One region of the Streptomyces sp. NPDC020801 genome, then DNA from elsewhere that is predicted to be linked to it. Evidence: riboswitches for the same ligand, from Rfam matches in the RefSeq annotation. Region 1 holds a riboswitch; each other region holds the start of a gene.
What was found. Region 1 has a riboswitch for cobalamin ahead of ACH4UM_RS30545 (cobalamin biosynthesis protein). Riboswitches for the same ligand answer to the same signal wherever they lie in the genome.

Region 1 (5,082 bases):
TCCTCGATGTGCTCGCCGAGGATCTGGAAGCCGCCGCAGACGCCGAGCACGGGCCGCCCCTCGGCAGCCCTGCGCCGCAGCGCCTCGGCCAGTCCCCGCTCCCACAGCCAGTCCAGCGCCCGGACCGTGCCCCGGGTCCCCGGCACGACCACGAGGTCCGCGTCGGCCAGTTCCTCGGGCCGGTCCACGAAGCGCACGACGACGCCCGGTTCGGCGGCCAGCGCGTCCACGTCCGTGAAGTTGGACATCAGCGGAACGGCGCAGACGGCGACCCGCAGGACTTCCTCGCCGACGGGGGCGCTGACTTCGGACTCCCGCACGGTGCCCCGCAACGGCACCCTCCCCCAGGCTCTCAACGGCGTTCGAGCAGGTGGGACCCCCATCCCGTCCTCCTCGTCGATGCCGAGCCCGTGCCGGAACGGCAGGACGCCGTAGGTACGCCGCCCGGTGAGCCCGTGCAGCATGTCGAGGCCGGGTTCGAGGAGGGAGACATCGCCCCGGAACTTGTTGACGAGGAACCCGGCGACCAGTTCCTGGTCCTCGGGGGAGAGCAGGGCGACGGTGCCGAAGAAGGAGGCGAAGACGCCGCCGCGGTCGATGTCGCCGACGACGAGCACGGGCAGCCGCGCGTTCCGCGCGATTCCCATGTTGACGATGTCGGTCCGGCGCAGATTGATCTCCGCCGGGCTGCCCGCCCCCTCACAGATCACCGCGTCATACGTGCCCCGCAACTCGGCGAGGCAGTCCAGCACGGTCCCGAGGAGCCCCTGCTGACGGCCGCCGTGGTAGCCGCGCGCGCTCAACTCGCCGACCGGCCTGCCCAGCAGCACCACCTGGCTGCTCTGCTCGCCGCCCGGCTTGAGCAGCACCGGGTTCATCAGCGCGGTGGGCTCGATCCGGCAGGCCTGGGCCTGCATGGCCTGCGCCCGCCCGATCTCGGCGCCCTCGCGTGTGACGAACGAGTTGAGGGACATGTTCTGCGCCTTGAAGGGCGCGACCTTGACCCCCTGCCGCACCAGCCACCGGCAGATCCCGGCCGTGACGACGCTCTTCCCGGCGTCGGAGGTGGTGCCGGCGACGAGCAGCCCGCCGCTCATGAGGTACGTCCCTTCGTCCGACGGTTGCAAAGGAGCCTGGCGACGGCGCACGTGCCGAGCGCGAGCCAGCTCACGCGCCGGGAGAGCCGTACGGCCCGTTCGATGTCACCCACCTGGACTGCACGCCCGGGGCTGTTGAGCACCGGCCGGTGCTCCACACGCCCCCCGTACGACAACGTGCCCCCCAGCCGCACCCCGAGCGCCCCCGCGAACGAGGCCTCGACCGGCCCGGCGTTGGGGCTCGGGTGCTTGGCGGCGTCGGCGCGCCAGGCCCGTACGGCGCCTCGCGGATCAGGACCCGCCACGGCCGCCGCGGCGGCGGTGAGCCGTGCCCCCGGCCAGCCCGCGAGGTCGTCGAGCCGGGCGGAGGCCCAGCCGTAGCGGCGGTGGCGCGGGGACTTGTGGCCGACCATGGCGTCGAGGGTGTTGACGGCCCGGAACCCGAGCAGCCCCGGCACACCGGCGACGGCGCCCCACACCAGCGCGCCCACCACCGCGTCGGAGGTGTTCTCGGCGACGGACTCCACGACGGCCCGGGCGATCGAGTCGGCGTCCAGGGCCTGCGGGTCGCGCCCGCACAGATGGGGCAGTCGCGCCCGGGCGCCGGCCACGTCCCCGGCCTCCAGCGCCCGCCCGATCGCGCGCGCCTCCCGCCCGAGCGAGGTCCCCCCGACGACGGCCCAGGTGGCGGCGGCGGTCAGGGCGGCGGAGGCGGTACGGGAGGGGCGTACGGCGGACGCGGCGAGCGCGGCCGACGACACGACGCCCCCGACGCACACCGCGGTGTGCAGGGCGCCCCATCCGCGGTGGTCCCGCCACAGCGCGCGTTCCACGGCGCCCGCGGCCCGCCCGAACGCGGCGACCGGGTGCCCGCGGCGTGGATCGCCGAGGAGCAGGTCACCGAGGAGGCCGGCGGCGGCGCCGTACGCGAAGACGCGATCGGCACCCATCGGTTCAGCCGACCGTGGGGCCGGGCAGAGCGTCGCTGTTGAACCTCGGTCGGCAGCCGCGCATGGCGATATGTCCTCACTCAGGGTGTCCACGCCCTGGTTCGACTAGACCGGCGGTGAGAGTTCCTGGCTCCCGGGGATGTTCTTCCCCGGTCACAGTGGCGGGACCGCGCCGGACTCGCACCGGCTTCCTCTCCTGCCGCCGTAGATGGCTCCGGCAGTCCACCACGCCCGCGAACACCCGTCAACTTGCCGTTGACCTGCGAAGCGGTACTGAGATGAGGCCCACACCGCCGATGTGAAAAGCCCGCCCTGCCCGGTCCGCCGGGGCGGCGGTCGGGCAGGGCGGGCGGTGAGGTGCGAGGAGCCGCGAGCGGGTGCTCGGACAGGTGCTCGGGCCGGCGCTCGGGCTCGGGCCGTGGCCGTGATCGGTGTCAGGCCTTGGCCATGATCAGGTAGATCCCGTAGGCCACCGCGGCGGCGCACGCGGCGAAGCAGACGTATGCGCCGGTGACCGCGAGTGCCCCGCCGCCGCTGCCCTGGGTGACGGCACGCTCCCGGCGGGAGAGGCCGGCGATGCCCAGGGTGAACAGGGCCACGAGGCCCACGGTGACGCCGAGGCTGACGCCGAAGACGGAGCCGAGGGCTGCCCAGTCGATCTTCATGGTGATGCTTCCTTCGGTAACCGGGTCGGGCTCAGACGGCGGCGGCCGGCGGGACCGCCTGGGCGGCCGTGTGCGCCGGGTCGGCGCCGGGCGCGGTCGCCGGGGCGGGGATCGTGGCCGCGAGGTCCTCCGTCGCCGGGGCGGCGGCCTCGGTCACGGGAGCCGCCGGGGGCGGGGACACGGCGGCGATGGCCTGGGTGACCACGCCGGCCGGCTCCTCGGCCTCGTTGACGTTGGTGTGGTCGACGACCTGACGCCGGGAGAGCTTCCAGATCCCGGCGCTCGCGGTCACCAGGAACACGGCGACCAGCGCGGTGCCCCAGTCGCCGAGGGCCGTCACGGCCTCCGCGCCGGCGCCGACCAGGGCCGCGGCCGGCAGCGTGAGCACCCAGGCGACGGCCATCCGGGTGGCGGTGGACCAGCGGACCACGCCGCCCTTGCGGCCCAGACCCGCGCCCATCACCGAGCCGGAGACGACGTGCGTGGTGGAGAGCGAGAAGCCGAGGTGGGAGGAGGCCAGGATGGCCGTGGCCGCGCTGGTCTGGGCCGCGAAGCCCTGCTGCGGCTGCAGGTCGGTCAGGCCCTTGCCCATGGTGCGGATGATGCGCCAGCCGCCGATGTAGGTGCCGAGCGCGATGGCCAGGCCCGCGGACAGGATGACCCAGGTGGGAGGGTTGGAGCCGGGGGCGATGGCGCCGCCGGCGATCAGGGCGAGGGTGATGACGCCCATCGTCTTCTGCGCGTCGTTGGTGCCGTGGGCCAGCGAGACCAGGCCCGCGGAGGCGACCTGGCCGGCCCGGTGGCCCTTCTCGGCCGCCTTGCCGTCCGACTTCCGGCCGATGGTGTACGACAGCCTGGTCGAGACCATGGCCGCGATGCCCGCGACGACCGGAGCGGCGACGGCGGGGAGCAGCACCTTGGTGACGAGCACGTCGCCGTGCACCGCGCCGAAGCCGGCGGAGGCGATCGCCGCACCGATCAGGCCGCCCATGAGGGCGTGCGAGGAACTGGACGGAAGCCCGACCAGCCAGGTCAGCAGGTTCCAGAGGATCGCGCCGACCAGGGCGGCGAAGATGACCTCGGGACGGATGCCGGTCTCGTCGACGAGACCCTTGGAGATCGTGTTCGCGACCTCCACCGAGAGGAAGGCGCCCACCAGGTTGAGCGCGGCGGACATGGCCACCGCGACCTTGGGCTTGAGCGCGCCGGTCGAGATGGTCGTGGCCATCGCGTTGGCGGTGTCGTGGAAACCGTTCGTGAAATCGAACGCAAGTGCGGTTATCACCACAATCGCGAGGATCAGCGAGAAGCTTTCCATTTACCCAGGCAATCGTTCGAGGTCATTGGCTGGTCGAACGTACGTAACGTGGGTGAACGGAAGATGAACTGAGGCGGTCTTCGTGGTGTCCGTTCCGGTGGCCGGCGGCCGGCCGTGGACCGGCCGCCGGCTCAATCCCGCTCACCACAGGCCTTCCCGCTTTGACAGGATCACCGCATGGCCGAGACGCGGTGTGACAAAGGTGACGTACGGGACCCGAGCGAGGAGGAGTCCCGCGCCTGGCGGGAGCTCGTCGCGACGGCCCGCCGCACGGTGGCCGACGGGCTGGTCGTCGGCACCTCGGGCAACGCCTCGGTGCGCGTGGGCGGCACCGTGCTGGTCACACCCTCGGGAGTGCCGTACGACCGGCTCACGCCGCAGGACGTGACCGGCGTCGACCTCGACGGCCGGCAGGTGCTCGGCACCCTGGTGCCGACCAGTGAGCTGCCCATGCACCTCGCGATCCATCGCGGCACCGACGCGCGCGCCGTCGTCCACACCCACGCCGTGCACGCGACGGCCGTCTCGACGCTCGTCCCCGAACTGCCGGTGATCCACTACATGGCGGGCGCGCTCGGCGGCCCGGTCCGGGTGGCCCCGTACGCGACCTACGGTACCGAGGAACTGGCCGAGAACATGATGCGCGCCCTCACCGGCCGCTCCGGCTGCCTCCTGCAGAACCACGGCACCGTCACCTACGGCACCACCCTCGAGCAGGCCTACGACCGCACGGCCCAGCTGGAGTGGATGTGCCGCCTGTGGCTGACGGCGTCCTCGGTGCCGGGCCTGACCCCGTCGCTGCTGACACGGGAACAGCTGGCCCTGGCGGAGGAGCGGCTGCGCGGATACGGACAGCGGGGACCGGCCTGACGAGGGGGCCGGGGAGGTCCGGGCGGTCGGGGTGGCCCCGGGGGCCGAGGTGGTCTGGGTGGCGAGGTGGGGGAGCGCGCAACGGAGTGGCGAAGGCGTGAAGGCGGCTCTTCCTGGAACTCGCAGGAGCATGTCACCCCGACCCTTCCTCCCGCTGGCCGGTGGCCCGGTGCGCCACGACA
Region 2 (5,082 bases), on a different contig from region 1:
CTGAGGGAGAAACGCGACCGCCGGCGGTGTGTATTCGAGCCCTGCGGAGGGCATGCGGCATCGACACGCCGCGTCCTGCCGGCCGCGGCCCTCTCGTTCCGTCCACGGGGGCGGGGGCCGGCGTTGGATCCGGACGCGGTGGAGACGACACCGCGTTGAGAGACAGGCTGCAGCGTCCTGCGTGTGACCTGCGGCTTCCACGGCCGAGTCCGTGGCCGGCCCGCCGAAGCCACCGCACTAGGCCGGAGCTAGCCCGCCTTGCGTCGAGCCGCGCCCACGCCCATGACGGATGCTTGCGCATCCTTGAGCTGGAAGGTCTCGTCCTCCCCGAAATCCGGGGCCTGGAAGGGGTTCGTCGCCGGAGGCGGCGATGCCGCGGTGGCACAGCGGGGCGCCCCTTCCGGAGCGGAGAACAGCGAGGTCGGGTCGATGAGAGGTCTCCCATTCGTTACAGGGGCATGGAGCGGGTCGGCGTGCCGTGACCGGCACGCCGACCCTACAGCTTGCTCATCTTGGCGTACGGACTCATGATCCGCTTCTGCGCGGAACCGAAGTTCACAAGCACTGCGATCCCGTCCTCGATGCCGATCACCCGGCCGAGGCCGTACATGTCGTGTGTGACCCGGTCGCCGATGGCGAAGTGCTTGGGAGGCGGCGCGACCGGGGCCTTGAAGGGGCTGGTGGGCAAATAGCGCTTGGGTGCGGCTGGCTTTGTCATTGCCACCAGTATGCGCCTGCGCGTATCCGTTCGCTGCGGCCGTGCTCCTTTACTGTTCGGCCCACGCCCGGACGGCGAGCACCGCCTCAGGGGAGAGGCCGCGGACCCATGCCGCTGACCTGCGGATTCAATGCCCGGGTGGAGGGCTTCCCGCCCTGATGCGTGCTGAATCCGTTACGAGGGGAGTCCGTACTGCCCTGAGTCGTACTGCCCCGCCTCAGGCGCCGGCGGCCGTCACCACGGCGTCCGTGGCGAAGCCCAGCAGGAGGCCGAGCAGGATGCACCAGGTGGTGAGGGTCTTCAGCCCGGTCCTGCGGGCCACTGCCAGCAGTTCGATGACGACGTAGAGGATCGAGCCGGCGGCGAGGCCGAGGAAGGCGATCGACAGGGTGTCATTGACCAGGTGCTGGCCCACCAGCGTGCCGACGAAGGTGGGGCCGCCGCCGATCAGGCCGAGCCACAGCAGGGTGAGCCAGGAGGGGCGTTCGCCCTCGGCGGCCAGGGGGGCGACGATGCCGAAGCCCTCGGTCGCGTTGTGCAGGCCGAAGCCGATGATCAGCAGGACGGCCAGGGAGATCTCGCCCTGGGCGGCGGAATTGCCGATGGCCAGGCCCTCGGCGAAGTTGTGCAGGCCGATGCCGGTGGCGATCATCAGGGCGAGTGAGCCTGCCTGGCTGCGGGCTTTCGGCGCCAGCTCGGCGGTGGCGGCAGCCCCTGGCCCGGCCGGCCGTGCGGCCGCGGCCCGGCGGCGGGCGATCCAGGCGTCGTAGTGCACGAGTCCGGCGAGCCCGACGGCCAGACCCGCGGCGAGGGTGAAGCCGCCCGAGGCGACGGTTCCCCAGTCGTGCTTGCTCAGCGCCTCGTCGACGGGCTCCCAGGCATGGGTCAGCACATCCCACACGAGGAAGATCAGGATGCCGATCGCGACGGCGTTCAGGCCGGCCCTGAGGCGAGGTGTGGGTGTGCGGAGACGGCCGATGGGGAGGCCGAGGTAGATGGTGAAGCCTGCGATGGCGCCGAGCAGGGCGATGTTGGCGCTGGACATGGGGACTCCGGTCTGACGTGCATGGAAAGCGCACAGAAAGTAAACCAGGCAAGGCTTACCTAATAAGGCTACCGGGTCGCCCTTCCGGAAAGCTTGGCGAAGTCATTACCGGAGGCGCTGGCGAGTCTGGTTGCCTCCGGCCTCGGCTGATCCCCCGTTTCCGGTCGGCGGGCCGACGACGTCCTTGCCCGTCCAGCGAAATGCCGCGGCCGACGTCCTCCCGGAAGCCGTGCCGGCCGCCCGGTGCGATGCCGCGATGATCCTTCAGCCGCAGCCGCAGCCGCAGCCGCTGCCGCTGCGGTCGGCGCCGCGGTCACCGTCCCCGTCGTGGTCGTGGTCGTGGTCGTGGCCTTGGTCGCGGTCACCGTCCCCATCGCGGTCGCGGTCGCGGTCACGGTCGCCGTCCCCGTCCCCGTCGCGGTCGCCGCCCTCGCCGGCCCGCTCGACCGGCCTGCCGAGTGCCAGGTTCCAGCGGTCGGCGCGGCCGCTGAACTCGGCCACGCGCAATGGCGCCACGTCGATCCGCCAGAAGGCCGGCTCCGGCGCTCCCAGCACCCGGACGGTCGCGGCTCGTACGACCTCCGGTTCGACAACGGCGACCGTCCGGCCGGGGAAGTGGGCGGCTTCGTCCAGCCATGCCGCGACCCGTTCGCACAGCTCGTGCACCGACTCCCCGCCGTGCGGGGCGGATGCCGGGTCGGTCAGCCACCGGGCCACCGCCTCCGGCTCGGCTGCCGCCACCTCGTCGAGCGTTCGGCCGCGCCAGCGGCCCATGTCGAGGCCGGCCAGTTCCGATGCGTCGTCGGCGTCGAGGCCGAGCGCGGCCGCCGTCTGCCTGCAGCGCACGGTGGGGGAGACAAGCGCACGGCCGGCGCGCGGGAGGACGCCCGCCGCTGTTCGGGCATGTGCCGCCCCGGCCGGGTCAAGTGGGCACCCTTCGTCGAAGCGGACCTCCCGCAGGGCTGCGTTCATAGCTGGTGAGATCAACATCACTCGGCTGGTCACAAGCTCACTCTCGTGGTCGACAGCCCTGCCCCCGCAGGGAATTCACAGAGAACGGCGGCCTGAGGGGCTCCCGTTCGCGCCCCCGTGCGCCCTTGGCCGCACCTGCACTTCGCGGTACCTTCTCGGCGAAACCGACGACGGATCGCGGAAGCCGGTGGGAATCCGGCACGGTCGCGCCACTGTAAGCCCCCACGACACATCTGCGTTGTGTGGTGGGCAAGTCAGACCCGCGCCGTCGTCCTGTGCACCACCGAGACGGGACGCGAGTTCCCCAGGAGGTCCTGCCATGGCGCAGTCTGCCGTCCAGCCCAGCGCTACCCCCACCGCCATCCCCGCCAAGCTGCCGATCGGTGCGATCGCCCCCTGGGCGGTCTTCTTCGGCATCCTGATGCTGGTCCTGCTCTACTTCGTCGGCGCCGAACAGGGCGCCACCTCCGTGATGTCCGGCGAGAACGTGCACGAGTGGGTGCACGACGCCCGGCATCTGCTCGGCTTCCCCTGCCACTGACGACGGGGAAGAAACCCAGCGGCCCATGAACTCGGCAACCGTCCGAAATCTGCTGGTGCGTGGCATGCTCGCGGGACTCGCCGCGGGCCTTCTCGCCCTCGCCGTCGCCTACTTCCTCGGCGAGCCGCGCGTCGACTCGGCCATCGCCTACGAAGAGGCGCACTCCCACGAACACGGCATGGAGGTCGTCAGCCGCACGATGCAGTCCACCGGCGGCCTGGCCACCGGTGTGCTCGTCTACGGCGTCGCGTTCGGTGGCATCGCCGCCCTCGCGTACTGCTTCGCCCTCGGCCGGATCGGTCGCTTCGGGCCGCGCGCCAGTGCGCTGCTCCTCGCGGCGGCCGGCCTGATCGCCGTGTATGTCGTGCCCTTCCTGAAGTACCCCGCCAACCCGCCGTCCGTCGGCGACCCCGGCACCATCGGCAGACGCACCACCCTGTACTTCCTGATGATGCTGCTCAGCGTGCTGCTGGCGATCGCCACGGTGATCCTCGGCAAGCGCCTCGCCCCGCGCCTGGGCAACTGGAACGCGACGGTCGCGGCGGGGGCGTTCTTCGTCCTGGCCATCGGGTCGGCATACGTCTTCCTTCCGGCCGTCAACGAGGTCCCGAAGGACTTCTCGGCCACCCTGCTCTGGCAGTTCCGCTTGTCGGCCCTGGCCGTCCAGCTGACCCTGTGGACCGCCTTCGGGCTCGTCTTCGGGCTGCTGGCCGAGCGGGTGCGGGCCCCGAAGGCTGCGGGAGAGCCGACTGTGAAGGGGGCGAGTGCCGGGGCAGGAGCGACACCGGTTCCACGCTGACGACCTTCCTCGACCTGCCAGCCCTGCCCGCGACGGGAAAGTCGACTGCAAGGGGCCGCGGGAGCGCCACGAGAAGATCGACCCCATGGACGACAAGAGGGGCGCGCCCGTGATGGGCGCGTCCCCTTGTGTCGCTGCCGCGACCGCTACTGGAGCACGATGACCACGAAGGGCCCGTTGTCGAAGCGGTGATCGAAGCGGTGATCGAAGCGGTGGTCGAAGCAGAATCCGGGGTGGTCGAAGCAGAACCCGCGGTGGTCGAAGCGGAACCCACCGTGGTCGAAGCAGCGCGAGTCCTCGTGGTCGAAGCACACGCTGGTGGTCACATGAGTGTGCGCGGCAGGGGCTGCTGCTGCGGCCGTGCCTGCTGCGCCGATCGCAGCGCCGCCGGCCATCAGAACGCCGGCCGCGGACGCGGCGACGAGACGCCGCACGCGTTGTGCTCGCATGGCGGATACACCCTTCCTTCCATCGTCTCGCGCGACTCTCAGCGACACGAGTTGTACGGCCGCAGCCGCAGGGAGGAAGCGGCATGATCGCAGGCGTCGCCCCGTGCATGGGGGGAACTTCCCGCATCCAGGATCCCCGCTGCACGGGAACCGGCCGACCAGGGACGTATCCCCGGACTGCAGCCCTACTTCCCATACGTCGGCGGCCCTCTTTTGGATTGCCGATCCGGCGGGAAAACCGCGACAGGACAGCGGGGGCGGGGGCGTCCCGACGCCGTAGTAGAGGACCTTCACGCCGCTGCCTCGGCGTACGGCAACGCGTGTCGCAGGTGGTCGGCGTACTTCTCGGCACCGCCCTCGCGGAAACGCGGCAGGTTGAGCACGACCACCGGCTCGCCGGGCCACTCGGCCACAAAGCGTTCGATGTCCTGGAGGTCCGGATCGATCTTCATCGCCGAGCCTTCCCTTCGTTCCCCGTGGCCACACGGCAGCTCGTGCCGGGCACAGGTTCTATTGCCGGGCTAGGTGCGCGCGCATCTCGCTTTCCGGGTCGGTGAT
Region 3 (5,082 bases), on a different contig from region 1:
CCGCCGAGCGCGAAGAGGGCTTCATCGACGGCTCCCTGCACATTCCGCTGGCCGAACTCGCCCGCCGCATCGACGAGATCCCGGCCGGCCGGCCGCTGGTCGTCCACTGCGCGGGGGGCCACCGCTCCTCCATCGCCGCAGCCCTGCTCAGGCACAAGGGCCGGACCGATGTCTCCGACCTGCTCGGCGGATACGGTGCGTGGCTGGCCGAGTCCGCGCCGGTCGACGCCTGACCCGGGCTGTTCCGGCCGGAGCAGTCCGGCCGGAACAGCGGACTCCGCGAGGTCGACACCGAGGCCCAGCCGGAACTGGCCGCGAGTTTCCGGATCTCCTCCATCCCGACCCTCATGGCCGTCCGCGACCGGACGATCCTGTACGCCCGGCCGGGTGCCCTGTCCCCGCAGGCACTGGAGGTGCTGATCACCAAGATCCGGGCCGAGGACATGGACGCGGTACGGCGTGAGGCCGCCGCGGGCACGGCCGGTGGCCGGTGGCCGGTGAGCCCATGCTCTTGCCGCCCGAATCGGGACCGTATAGTACCCCTGGGGGTATTTTTCAAGGAGTAGTCGTGGCGCTGGAGCTCGACGGCTCGGACCTGAAGTCCGTGCTGAACCGGCTGCGCCGCGCGCAGGGTCAGATCTCCGGCGCCATCCGGATGATCGAGGAGGGCCGTGACTGCGAAGACGTCGTCACGCAGCTCGCCGCCGCCTCCCGCGCCCTGGACCGCGCCGGTTTCGCCATCATCGCCACCGGTCTGCAGCAATGCGTGAGCGACATGGACGCCGGCCGGAAGAACGGCGAGGACACCGGCCAGATCCGCGCCAGGCCGGAGAGGCTGTTCGTGTCGCTGGCGTAGCACACCCGCCACCACCTCTGCTCCTTGCACACGGCCGCATCGGCTGCGTTCGACTTCATGTCGGCCTCGAAGCGGCCGGGATCGGCCGCACCCGCCGCGCCGGCGAGGGCGTCGGCCCGCACGCCGCGCCCCGGCGGGTGCTCGCGGGTGCGACCGGTGGCGTCAGCCGTCCTGGCCGGAGACTCCGGCGGAGTCGAAGGTGGCCATGTCACGCAGAGCGCGGACGGCCGCCTGCACCAGCGGAAGCGCCAGCGCGGCGCCGGTGCCCTCGCCGAGCCGCAGGCCCAGGTCGATCAGCGGGTGCAGTCCGAGGTGCCGCAGGGCGACGGCGTGCCCGGGTTCCGCCGAGCGGTGTCCGGCCACGCAGGCGGACAGGGCGTCCGGACACAGCGCGGCCGCGACCAGAGCGGCGGAGGTGGCGATCACGCCGTCCAGGATCACCGGGACTCTGCGGGCGGCGGCGCCGAGCACGAAGCCGGCGATCGCGGCGTGTTCCAGGCCGCCCACCGCCGACACCACTGCCACCGGGTCACGGGGATCGGGCCGGTGCAGCTCCAGCGCCGTGCGCACCACGCCCGCCTTGTGCCGGCGCGTCGCCTCGTCGATCCCCGCTCCGTGACCGGTGACCTCGTCCGGGTCCGCGCCGGTGAACGCGGCGACCAGCGCCGCGGACGCGGTGGTGTTGGCGATGCCCAGGTCGCCGGTGAGCAGGCAGCGGACGCCGTCGTCGACGAGCCGGTCGGCCACGGCGATGCCTGCCTCGATCGCCGTCACGGCCTCCTGCCGGGTCATCGCCGGGCCGCGCGTCATGTCCGCGGTCCCGCCCCGTACCCGGTGTCGCATCAGCCTGCCCGGAGCGGTGTCCCAGTCGGGCCCGGGAGTCGCCACACCCATGTCCACCACGACCACCTCGGCTCCGGTCTGCGCCGCCAGCGCGTTGACGGCGGCGCCCGAGGCCAGCAGGTTGGCGACCATCTGGGTCGTCACCTCCTGGGGCCAGTTGCTGACGTGCTGGGCGTGGACGCCGTGGTCGGCGGCGAAGACGGCCACCGCCGCGGGCTCCGGCATGGGCGGGGGGCAGTGGCCGGCCAGACCCGCCAGCCGGACCGACACCTCCTCCAGCAGCCCAAGCGACCCGGGCGGCTTGGTCAGGTGGTCCTGGCGGTCCCGGGCCGCGGCAAGGCCACCGGGATCCGCGGGAGCGATGGCCGCCAGGGTGCGCTCCAGCCGCGCGCCGGGTACGGGGGCGGTGGCAGGGCTGCCGTCGGAGAGAGCGGTGGCGTCGTCGGCGGGAGCGGGCACGGACGAGAGGCCGGGCGCGGACGAACGGGCCGGAACGGAACCGGAGGGTGGCATCACGAGGGAAACCTTCCGCTGTCGGCGGGTTTCCACGCCACCGTGACGGGCCGTGCCCGGGCGGAGAGTGCCTGGCTGCGGGACGGGCGGAATATCCTGGCTCCCGGATACCGGTACCCGGCCCGTACGGCCCGAGCACCGACGCCGGCTCCCGGCCTTCCCGGCCCCCGGCTCACGCCGGCTGCCAGTGGCCATCGGTGGGAGGCGGCTCCCCGGTCACAGTGGCGGGCCCGCCCCGGAGTTGGGCCGTGGGGCCCGCACCGGAGTTCCTCCGCATCCGTCGCCCGCATCCTGCCACACGCCGCGGCGGGCGAGCAGCCGCCCCCTGTCTTTTCGTGGCCCCGGCGCGCCGGGCCGGTCCGAGCGGCAGGTTCGGCGCGGAGCGAGCCGCCCGCGGTCCCCGCGACCGCGTACGAGCACGACCGGCCGCGTACGAGCACGACCAGCCGAGGACGAGCACGACCAGCCGAGGACGAGCAAGGCGCGCCGACTGCGTGGCGCGCCTTGCTCGTGACGTGGTTTCCGCCTCGTCAGTTCTCCGGCCGGCGTCCGCCGTGGCGGGTCACCGGTGCCGCGCCGTCGCCCGGGGCTAGGCGGCCCTGCCCGCCCCGGTCCTCGACCTGGCGGACGATCCGCCGCAGCCCCTGCGCGACGCTCCGGCACTCCTCGTCGCTGAGCCGCGCGGTCACGAACGTCTCCTCCTGGTCGAACTCCGGGAACACCCGCCGCATCAGCGCCTCTCCCTCCTCGGTGAGGCCGAGCAGCACGAGCCTGCGGTCGCAGGGGTGAACGGACCTTGTGAGGAGGCCCCTCCGCTCCAGCGTGCGCGAGATGCCGGTGAGCGTGCCCTTGGAGATGCGTGCCTCCTCGGCGATGTGCCGGGTCTCGGACTCGCCCCAGGTCCAGACGACCCAGAGCACCAGGAACGCCGTCCAGTTCAGCTCGGGGCCGCGCAGCACGGAGCTCTCCACGTGCTGCCGGACGGCGGAGGCGGCGCGAAGGATGTCGGCGACGACGGCCCGCTGGGCGCCGGGGGCCGTGACGCGGCAAGGGTGGGGCGCCCGCCTCGGGCCCGGTTCGGGCGAGCCGGCCTCCTCCGTACCGCCGCACCCACAACCGGCTTGCTCCTGCTGGTCGTTCACGTCCTGGCCCTCCTGGGCGGGCGCGTTCATGAGCGGCGTCTCCAACGGGTCATGGCCGACGACGCGGCCGGGCGGGGGCCGGAGGCGGCGATCCACGGCACCCGCCGGGCCGGTCAGATGCCAGCATCGCGGCCCCGCACCGCCCTCGCCTGGGCCGAATGGACCTGGTCACACGGTCCACTGGTCCCCCTCCGGCGGTCGGGCCAAGGGCCGAACAGCCGTACCGGGCACGGGATTCTGGCCTCACCGGCCCCCGCCCGGGGCCCACGGTGAGGCCGGGTTGCGCACTTCCAGCGGACCGGGGTGGTGTCGGCGCAGCTCGCGTTCCAGGCGCTGGTGGAGCGTGAACCAGGCGGCGGGGCAGCCGTTGCAGGCGCCGCCGAGGCGCACGGTGACGATTCCGTCGCGCACGTCGACGAGGTCGATGCGGCCGCCGTGGGAGCGGGCGAAGTCACCCACCGGCCCGGCGAGGACGTCGCGTGCCGCGGCGTACAGCAGTGCGTCGTCCCGGCGGGGGCCGGTGCCGGCGGGAAGGATCCAGCCGGTGGGGTCGTCGAGGGCGGCGTGCAGCGCGGTGCGCACCCGGGGTCCCTCCTGGGTCCAGTGGCGGTCCGTACCGAGGACGGTGACGACCGCGGCCGGCTCCACCGTGACCCCGGTGAGGGTGCCGTCGGCCAGGAGCGCGGCCAGCGGCGCGGGCACCCCGGCCGGCGGGCCGGTGCCGGTGAGGGTGCCGGCGGGGATCATCCAGCGCAGCCGGTCGGGCCGGCCGGGCACCGGCTGGGGATGCATGGGAATCACCGCCGCGCTCACCCGCCAAGGAGGAGGGTGACCGTACGGGCCAGGTAGGCCATCAGCCAGGCCAGCACGGTCAGGTAGGCGAAGGCGACCGCCGGCCATTTCCAGGTACCGCTCTCCCGGCGCAGCACCGCCACCGTGGCCATGCACTGCAGCGCGTACACGAAGTAGACCAGCAGCGCGGCGACGGTGGCGGGCGTGAACACCGGCTCTCCGGCGTGCGGCCCGTCGGGACGGGTCATGGCGCGCAGCGCGCGGGAAGGCTGTTCGGGGTCCCCGGCGGCGGCCACCTGTCCCAGGGTGGCGACGAACGTCTCCCGGGCTGACTGGGCGGACAGTACGCCGACGTTGACGCGCCAGTCGAAGCCCAGCGGGTCGAAGACGGGGGCGACCAGGCGGCCGAGGCCCGCGGCGTAGCTGTGGTCGACGGTGTAGGCGGACACGGAGGTCGTGTCGGTGGTGTCGACGCCGGCCGCGCGCAGCTGCGCGGCCGGGTGCAGCGGCAGGTTGAGCAGCAGCCACAGCACGATGCTGGTGGTGACGATGACCGTCGAGCACTTGCGCAGGAAGGAACGCGCGGAGGACCACATCGCGATCAGGACAGCGCGCGGGGCGGGCAGCCGGTAGGGCGGCATCTCCATGAAGAACGGCACCGCCGGGGCCCCGCGGTCGCCGAGTCTCTTGAACGCCCAGGCGGCCAGCAGCGCGGAGAGGGCGCCGAGCAGGTACAGACCGAACATGACCAGACCCTGCGCGCCGAACGGGCCGACCTCGGCGGACGGGTCGACCAGCAGGCCGATGAGCAGCACGTAGACGGGCAGCCGGGCCGAGCAGGTCATCAGCGGCGCGGCCATCATCGTGGCCAGCCGGTCCCTGGCCGAGGGCAGGGTGCGGGTGGCCATGATGCCGGGGATAGCGCAGGCGAACGAC
Region 4 (5,082 bases), on a different contig from region 1:
CGCGGCCCGCCGCCGTTCGGGTGAGCGGATCGGCGCGGCCGGGGCCCGGCGGCGCTTCACGGGTCACCGGCCGGCGGCGGGTCCGGCCTGTGCGCGGGCCTGGCGGTGGATGTCCGTCAGACGCTGCGCGCCCAGCTGGGCCGCCTGGCCGGCCAGGTCTTCCGGCACCGGGCCCGGCGCGCCGTCAGTGAGGGTGATCGCGTCGTCGCCGACCCGGACCACGGCGACGTCGAGGGTGAGGGTGGTCGTCCCCCCCTCGTCCGAGGCCCCGAAGAAGGCGATCCGCAGCCCCTGGCGGGCGTCCCCCGCCTCCGGCAGGGCGAGGTCGAGGACCTGTACGTCCTGCACGCCGGCCCGCGTGGTCGTCGCCGTGAACCGGGCGCACTTCTGCGGCAGCGTCCTGAGCCAGGCCAGGGTGCGGTCCACGTCCGCCGCGCGGAGGGCGAGTACCTGGTAGTGCAGCTGGGCGGCGTCGTCGGCGTCGTCGAAGCCGGCCACCGCCTGGGTGGCGGTGGGGACGCCGAGCAGCTCGTCGGCGTAGAGGGCGTCGAGGAGGCGCTGGCAGTCGGGGGCGTCGGTCCGTGCCTTGAGCACCCCGTCCCGCCAGGTCGCGGCGCCCTGCGTGGGGGCCCACGGGCCGCCCAGGTCCGCCTCGGTGAGCAGCGCGGATTGCGCCTGGGCCGTGGTGAGCGCGCCGACGGGGCTCGCGGAGCCGGGCGCGGACGGGCGCGATGCCGCAGCGGCGGCCGAGGGCGCCCCGGCGGCCCGGTCCGTCCCCCCGGACCCGCAGGCGGTCGTGGCCAGCAGGACGGCTGCGCCGAGCACACCGGCGTGCAGGACACGGGCGGCCGGGGGACGGGTCATGGGGTGCCTCCAGACGTACGGACTGCTCACTGCGGGCGGCTCACTGCTCACTGCGGACTGCGGGGTCTCGAGTCGCGTCGGTCCTCTCACGGCACCACCGAGTCGCCGCGCCCACCAGCGAGCCGGGCCGTCCGGGTGAGGTGCCGGGGGAAACCGGTCGCGCCCGCGCCCGGCCCGTCGCTTCCGTCCGGCCGCTGAGGCGCGCCCTTCGCCGTCCCCGGGTCCCCCGCCCCCTCCGGCGAGGAGGACCCCGGTGCACGCCCGCCCGGGTGGTGATCGGGGAGCCCGGCGGAGGGCGGCGGGGCGCGGCATCGCGCGCCGCCGCGCTGTGGCCCCGACGCTTAGGGTCGCTGTGACGGAAGGAGTCCCGCGTGACCGGTCAGCCCATTCCCGTGATCATCGACTGCGACACCGGCGTCGACGACGCTCTGGCCCTGCTCTTCGCCGTGCGCCACCCGGATCTGGACCTGCGCGCGGTCAGCTGTGTCGCCGGGAACACGGACGTGGACCAGGTGGTGCGCAACACCCTGACCGTCCTGGAACAGGCGGGCGCCGGCGACGTCCCCGTCGCGCGGGGCGCCGAGCGCCCGCTGATCGAGCCCGCCCGCAACGCCCACCACGTGCACGGCCACGACGGCATGGGCGATCTCGGCCTGCCCGCGCCGGCCCGCCGGCCCCTCGACGTGCATGCGGTGGCGTTGCTGCGCCGGGAGATCCTCGCCTCCCCCCGTCCGGTCACCCTGATCCCGACGGCTCCCCTGACGAACATCGCGCTGCTGTTGCGCACGCATCCCGAAGTGACCGGCAACATCGAGCGGATCGTCTTCATGGGCGGCGCGGTGGCCACCGGGAACGCCACGGCGGTGGCCGAGTTCAACGTCTGGCACGACCCGGAGGCGGCGGCGGTCCTGCTCACCGCGGGGGTACCGATCACCATGTACGGACTCGACGTGTTCGAGCGGGTGGTCGTCCCGGCCGCGGATGTGCGGCGGTTGCGGGAGAGCGCGGAGCCCGGCGCGCGCCTCGCCGGGCGCCTGCTGTCCCACCGCGACCCGGCGACCTACAACGCCCCGTCCGACGAACTCGGCGACGCCTCCGGCGGCCTCGGCGACGCGGGCGCGGTCTGCTCGGTCGCCGACCCCGTGGGGCTGACCACGCACCGGTTGCCGGTGGAGGTGAACCTCGCGCCGGGCCCGGCACGGGGTCAGACGGTGGTCGACCGCCGCCCCCGCCCCGGCGAGGCGGAGCTGCACGGCGAGGCGCGCGAACAGCCGCTGCTCGACGTGGCGTTGGACATCGACGCCGAGCGGTACGTGAGGCTGTACCTGGCCACCGTCGAGGGTGTCCGGAAGGGGTGGTCCCGGGAGGGGCGCTCCCGGGGGTCCCAGGAGGGGCGCTCCTAGGTGGTGTCGGCGGACCGGACCGCCCACCGCTGTTCCACCTTCGCCACCTTCCAGTACGTCAGTGCCGCCGCCCACACCGCGACGAACAGGCCGACGATGACGTAGCCCACGTTGTCGAGGTCCAGGCCCGCGATCCAGCCGGTCAGGTCGTCACGCAGGTCGAGCTTGTCGCGCACCACGCCGACCAGCTCGATGGTGCCGATGAAGAAGGCGACGGCGATGGACAGGCCGGTGATGGTCAGGTTGTAGAAGACCTTGCGGACCGGGTTGGAGAACGCCCACTGGTAGGCGAAGTTCATGAAGGTGCCGTCGAGGGTGTCGAACAGGCACATGCCCGCGGTGAACAGCAGCGGCAGGCACAGGATCGCGTACCAGGGCAGTCCGGCCGCCGCGCCCGAGCCCGCCATCACCATCAGCGTGACCTCGGTGGCCGTCTCGAAGCCGAGCCCGAACAGGAAGCCCAGCGGGTACATCTGACCGGGCCGGGAGATCGACCTGGTGAGACGGCCGAGGAAGCGGTTCATGAAGCCCCGCGAGTCCAGGTGCTGTTCGAGTTCCGTCTCGTCGTACGTACCGGCCCGCATGGACCGGAAGACCTTCAGGATGCCGAGCAGGGCGACCAGGTTGAGGGCGGCGATGAGGTAGAGGAAGGTACCGGCGATCGTCGTCCCCATGAAGCCGAGCACCTGGTGGGTGCGCGAGCCCTCGTTCATGACCTTGCCGGCCAGCGAGGTGCCGCCAGCGATCAGCAGGGCGAGCACCACGACCACGCTGGAGTGGCCGAGGGCGAACCAGAAGCCGACCGACACCGGGCGCTTGCCGTCCGCCATCAGCTTGCGGGTGGTGTTGTCGATGGCGGCGATGTGGTCGGCGTCGAAGGCGTGCCGTACGCCGAGGGTGTAGGCGGTGACGCCGAGGCCGATGCCGAAGGCCTTCGTCCCCACCTGGTAGTGCTCGGGGACGACGAGCAGGAACAGGATGCCGAAGGCGACGACGTGCAGTGCGGTGATCACCGCCATCAGGCCCGCGGTCTTCAGGGTGTCCTCGCGCCGCCAGCGGAAGGACGTCTTGTGGGCAGGGTCGGGCAGGGCCATCCGGTCTTCACGCTCCAGCACCTCGTGGATCACTTCGTGAGCTGCCGTGGCCGGTCTCCTGGCTTACGGGTCGTGCGTTCCCGGTCCGCCTTCCCGGCCGTCGCACGACGGCCAGTGGCTGCCCCTTGCGGGACGTGGGCCCGGAACTCCCCGATCACAGTGGCGAGGGCCGCTCCGGCATGGACCCCCTGAGGGGCCGTCACCGGCTTCCCGAACACCACGGCCCGCCAACCGTAGAGGTGCGAGCGCTTCCCTGCATAGCTGCATACCTGCGCAGGTATGGAAGATCACAGAAGTGGCCTGCGAGGATGGCGGCATGCATCTCGTCCCGGCCGACCGCGCAGGCCGCCGTACGATCGACGGCCACCGGGTCTGCGACGCCATCGCCGCGATCGGCGAACCCGGTCACGTACGCACCTGGGCCGACCGCTTCTCCCTGCTCGCCGACCCCCGGCGGCTGGCACTCCTGCTGGCTCTGCACCGCACCGGGCCCCTCGCCGTCTCCGACCTCGCGATCGCCACCGGCATGAACGACCCCGCCGTCTCGCAGGCCCTGCGGCTGCTGCGGGCGGCGGGGGTCGTGACGGGGGAGAAGGAGGGCCGCGTGGTGCGGTACCGGGTGGTGGACGCGGAGGTCGCCGCGCTGCTCAAGCACTGCGGCTGACCGGCGGCAAGCCGGCCCCCTGGCTGGAGGACACCCCCGAGGGTGTGCCGGCCTTCGCCCGCTGTGCGGGCCGGCGGTGCGTCACCAACCTCTCCGGCAGCGCGGTTCCGCTCCCGGGGGAGGCGCTGCTGAGCAGTGCGCCACTGGCGGCGAGCCGGCTGGAGGCGGACACCACCGTGTGACTGACCTGGCCACGAGTCCTTCCTCTCCCGGCCCTTTGTCTCCCGGCCCTTCCTCCCTGGCCCTTGCCCCCTCGCCCTTCCTCCCTGCTGCTCACCCCACCTGCTCACCCCACCTGCTCACCCCACCGTCGGGCTCGGGCTCGGATTCGGGTTCGATCCGCCGTCGATCACCAGCGGGCTCGACGTGGCGTTCGGCGGCGGGGTGAGCACCACCTCCGGCTGGCCGGCGGGCGGGGGCGGCGGGGTCAGGTCGGTGTCGGGCAGCTTCGGCGGGGTCGTCTCCTGGAAGTTCACCTGGTCGAAGTTGACCAGTCCGGTCTGCTCCATCACCGTGATGTGGTCGAGCACGGTGGCGTTGGCCTGGTTGGCGAGCTGGCGTACCAGGGTGTTCTTGGTGGTGGAGCGGATCTTCGCGATCGTGTTGAAGATCGAACCGTGCGTCACACGCAGGATGTTGGCCATGTCGTTGTCGAACTGCTTGCCGCTGTCCGAGTTGAGGGTGTTGACGAAGCCCTGCTGCTGAGGGCTGGCCAAGTTGGGCAGCGTGATGTTCAGCATCGGCGCGATCTTGCGGCAGCTGGCGTCCAGCGCCGCGTGCCCGTCGATCAGGTGCTGTCCGGCGGTCACGACCGCCTTGGTGGTGCCCTTCTTCACGGCCATCTGACCGACGGGGTACTCCCACAGCCCGGCCGCGCGCACCTTCACCACGAAGTCCCGGTCACCCTCCGTCAGGGGCCCCCACTGCGTCTGCGCGATGACGCGCGAGGGGTCGCTGGAGACCTTGGTGACTCCGAGCATGCTGGGATAGGCGAGCGCGACCAGGGTCAGGCTGAGAGCTCCGCCCACGAAGAGAGTTCCCGTCGCGTTCCGCGAAA

Region 2: it holds a riboswitch for cobalamin, as region 1 does, so the genes downstream of both, ACH4UM_RS35285 (CbtB-domain containing protein) here and ACH4UM_RS30545 (cobalamin biosynthesis protein) in region 1, are expected to answer to the same signal.
Region 3: it holds a riboswitch for cobalamin, as region 1 does, so the genes downstream of both, cobT (nicotinate-nucleotide--dimethylbenzimidazole phosphoribosyltransferase) here and ACH4UM_RS30545 (cobalamin biosynthesis protein) in region 1, are expected to answer to the same signal.
Region 4: it holds a riboswitch for cobalamin, as region 1 does, so the genes downstream of both, ACH4UM_RS15830 (HoxN/HupN/NixA family nickel/cobalt transporter) here and ACH4UM_RS30545 (cobalamin biosynthesis protein) in region 1, are expected to answer to the same signal.

What each region holds. Positions count from the first base shown of each region.
Region 1 covers NZ_JBIRST010000018.1:57,426-62,507, reverse strand. Annotated here, with positions in the region: gene ACH4UM_RS30550 (cobyric acid synthase) at 1-1,097, opposite strand, end outside; gene ACH4UM_RS30545 (cobalamin biosynthesis protein) at 1,094-2,047, opposite strand; cobalamin riboswitch at 2,147-2,290, opposite strand; gene ACH4UM_RS30540 (hypothetical protein) at 2,482-2,712, opposite strand; gene ACH4UM_RS30535 (anion permease) at 2,744-4,030, opposite strand; gene ACH4UM_RS30530 (class II aldolase/adducin family protein) at 4,208-4,900, shown strand.
Region 2 covers NZ_JBIRST010000025.1:56,837-61,918, reverse strand. Annotated here, with positions in the region: gene ACH4UM_RS35300 (CarD family transcriptional regulator) at 497-718, opposite strand; gene ACH4UM_RS35295 (ZIP family metal transporter) at 936-1,763, opposite strand; gene ACH4UM_RS35290 (histidine phosphatase family protein) at 2,028-2,735, opposite strand; cobalamin riboswitch at 2,864-3,020, shown strand; gene ACH4UM_RS35285 (CbtB-domain containing protein) at 3,055-3,276, shown strand; gene ACH4UM_RS35280 (CbtA family protein) at 3,302-4,075, shown strand; gene ACH4UM_RS35275 (hypothetical protein) at 4,222-4,524, opposite strand; gene ACH4UM_RS35270 (hypothetical protein) at 4,815-4,976, opposite strand; gene ACH4UM_RS35265 (arylsulfatase) at 5,035-5,082, opposite strand, start outside.
Region 3 covers NZ_JBIRST010000005.1:111,555-116,636, reverse strand. Annotated here, with positions in the region: gene ACH4UM_RS12560 (rhodanese-like domain-containing protein) at 1-233, shown strand, start outside; gene ACH4UM_RS12555 (metal-sensitive transcriptional regulator) at 569-856, shown strand; gene cobT (nicotinate-nucleotide--dimethylbenzimidazole phosphoribosyltransferase) at 1,019-2,212, opposite strand; cobalamin riboswitch at 2,302-2,484, opposite strand; gene ACH4UM_RS12545 (MarR family winged helix-turn-helix transcriptional regulator) at 2,743-3,384, opposite strand; gene ACH4UM_RS12540 (NifU family protein) at 3,598-4,146, opposite strand; gene ACH4UM_RS12535 (ferrous iron transporter B) at 4,164-5,082, opposite strand, start outside.
Region 4 covers NZ_JBIRST010000006.1:382,338-387,419, forward strand. Annotated here, with positions in the region: gene ACH4UM_RS15820 (hypothetical protein) at 64-864, opposite strand; gene ACH4UM_RS15825 (nucleoside hydrolase) at 1,236-2,267, shown strand; gene ACH4UM_RS15830 (HoxN/HupN/NixA family nickel/cobalt transporter) at 2,264-3,361, opposite strand; cobalamin riboswitch at 3,392-3,598, opposite strand; gene ACH4UM_RS15835 (ArsR/SmtB family transcription factor) at 3,678-4,025, shown strand; gene ACH4UM_RS15840 (hypothetical protein) at 4,070-4,207, shown strand; gene ACH4UM_RS15845 (DUF4142 domain-containing protein) at 4,325-5,053, opposite strand.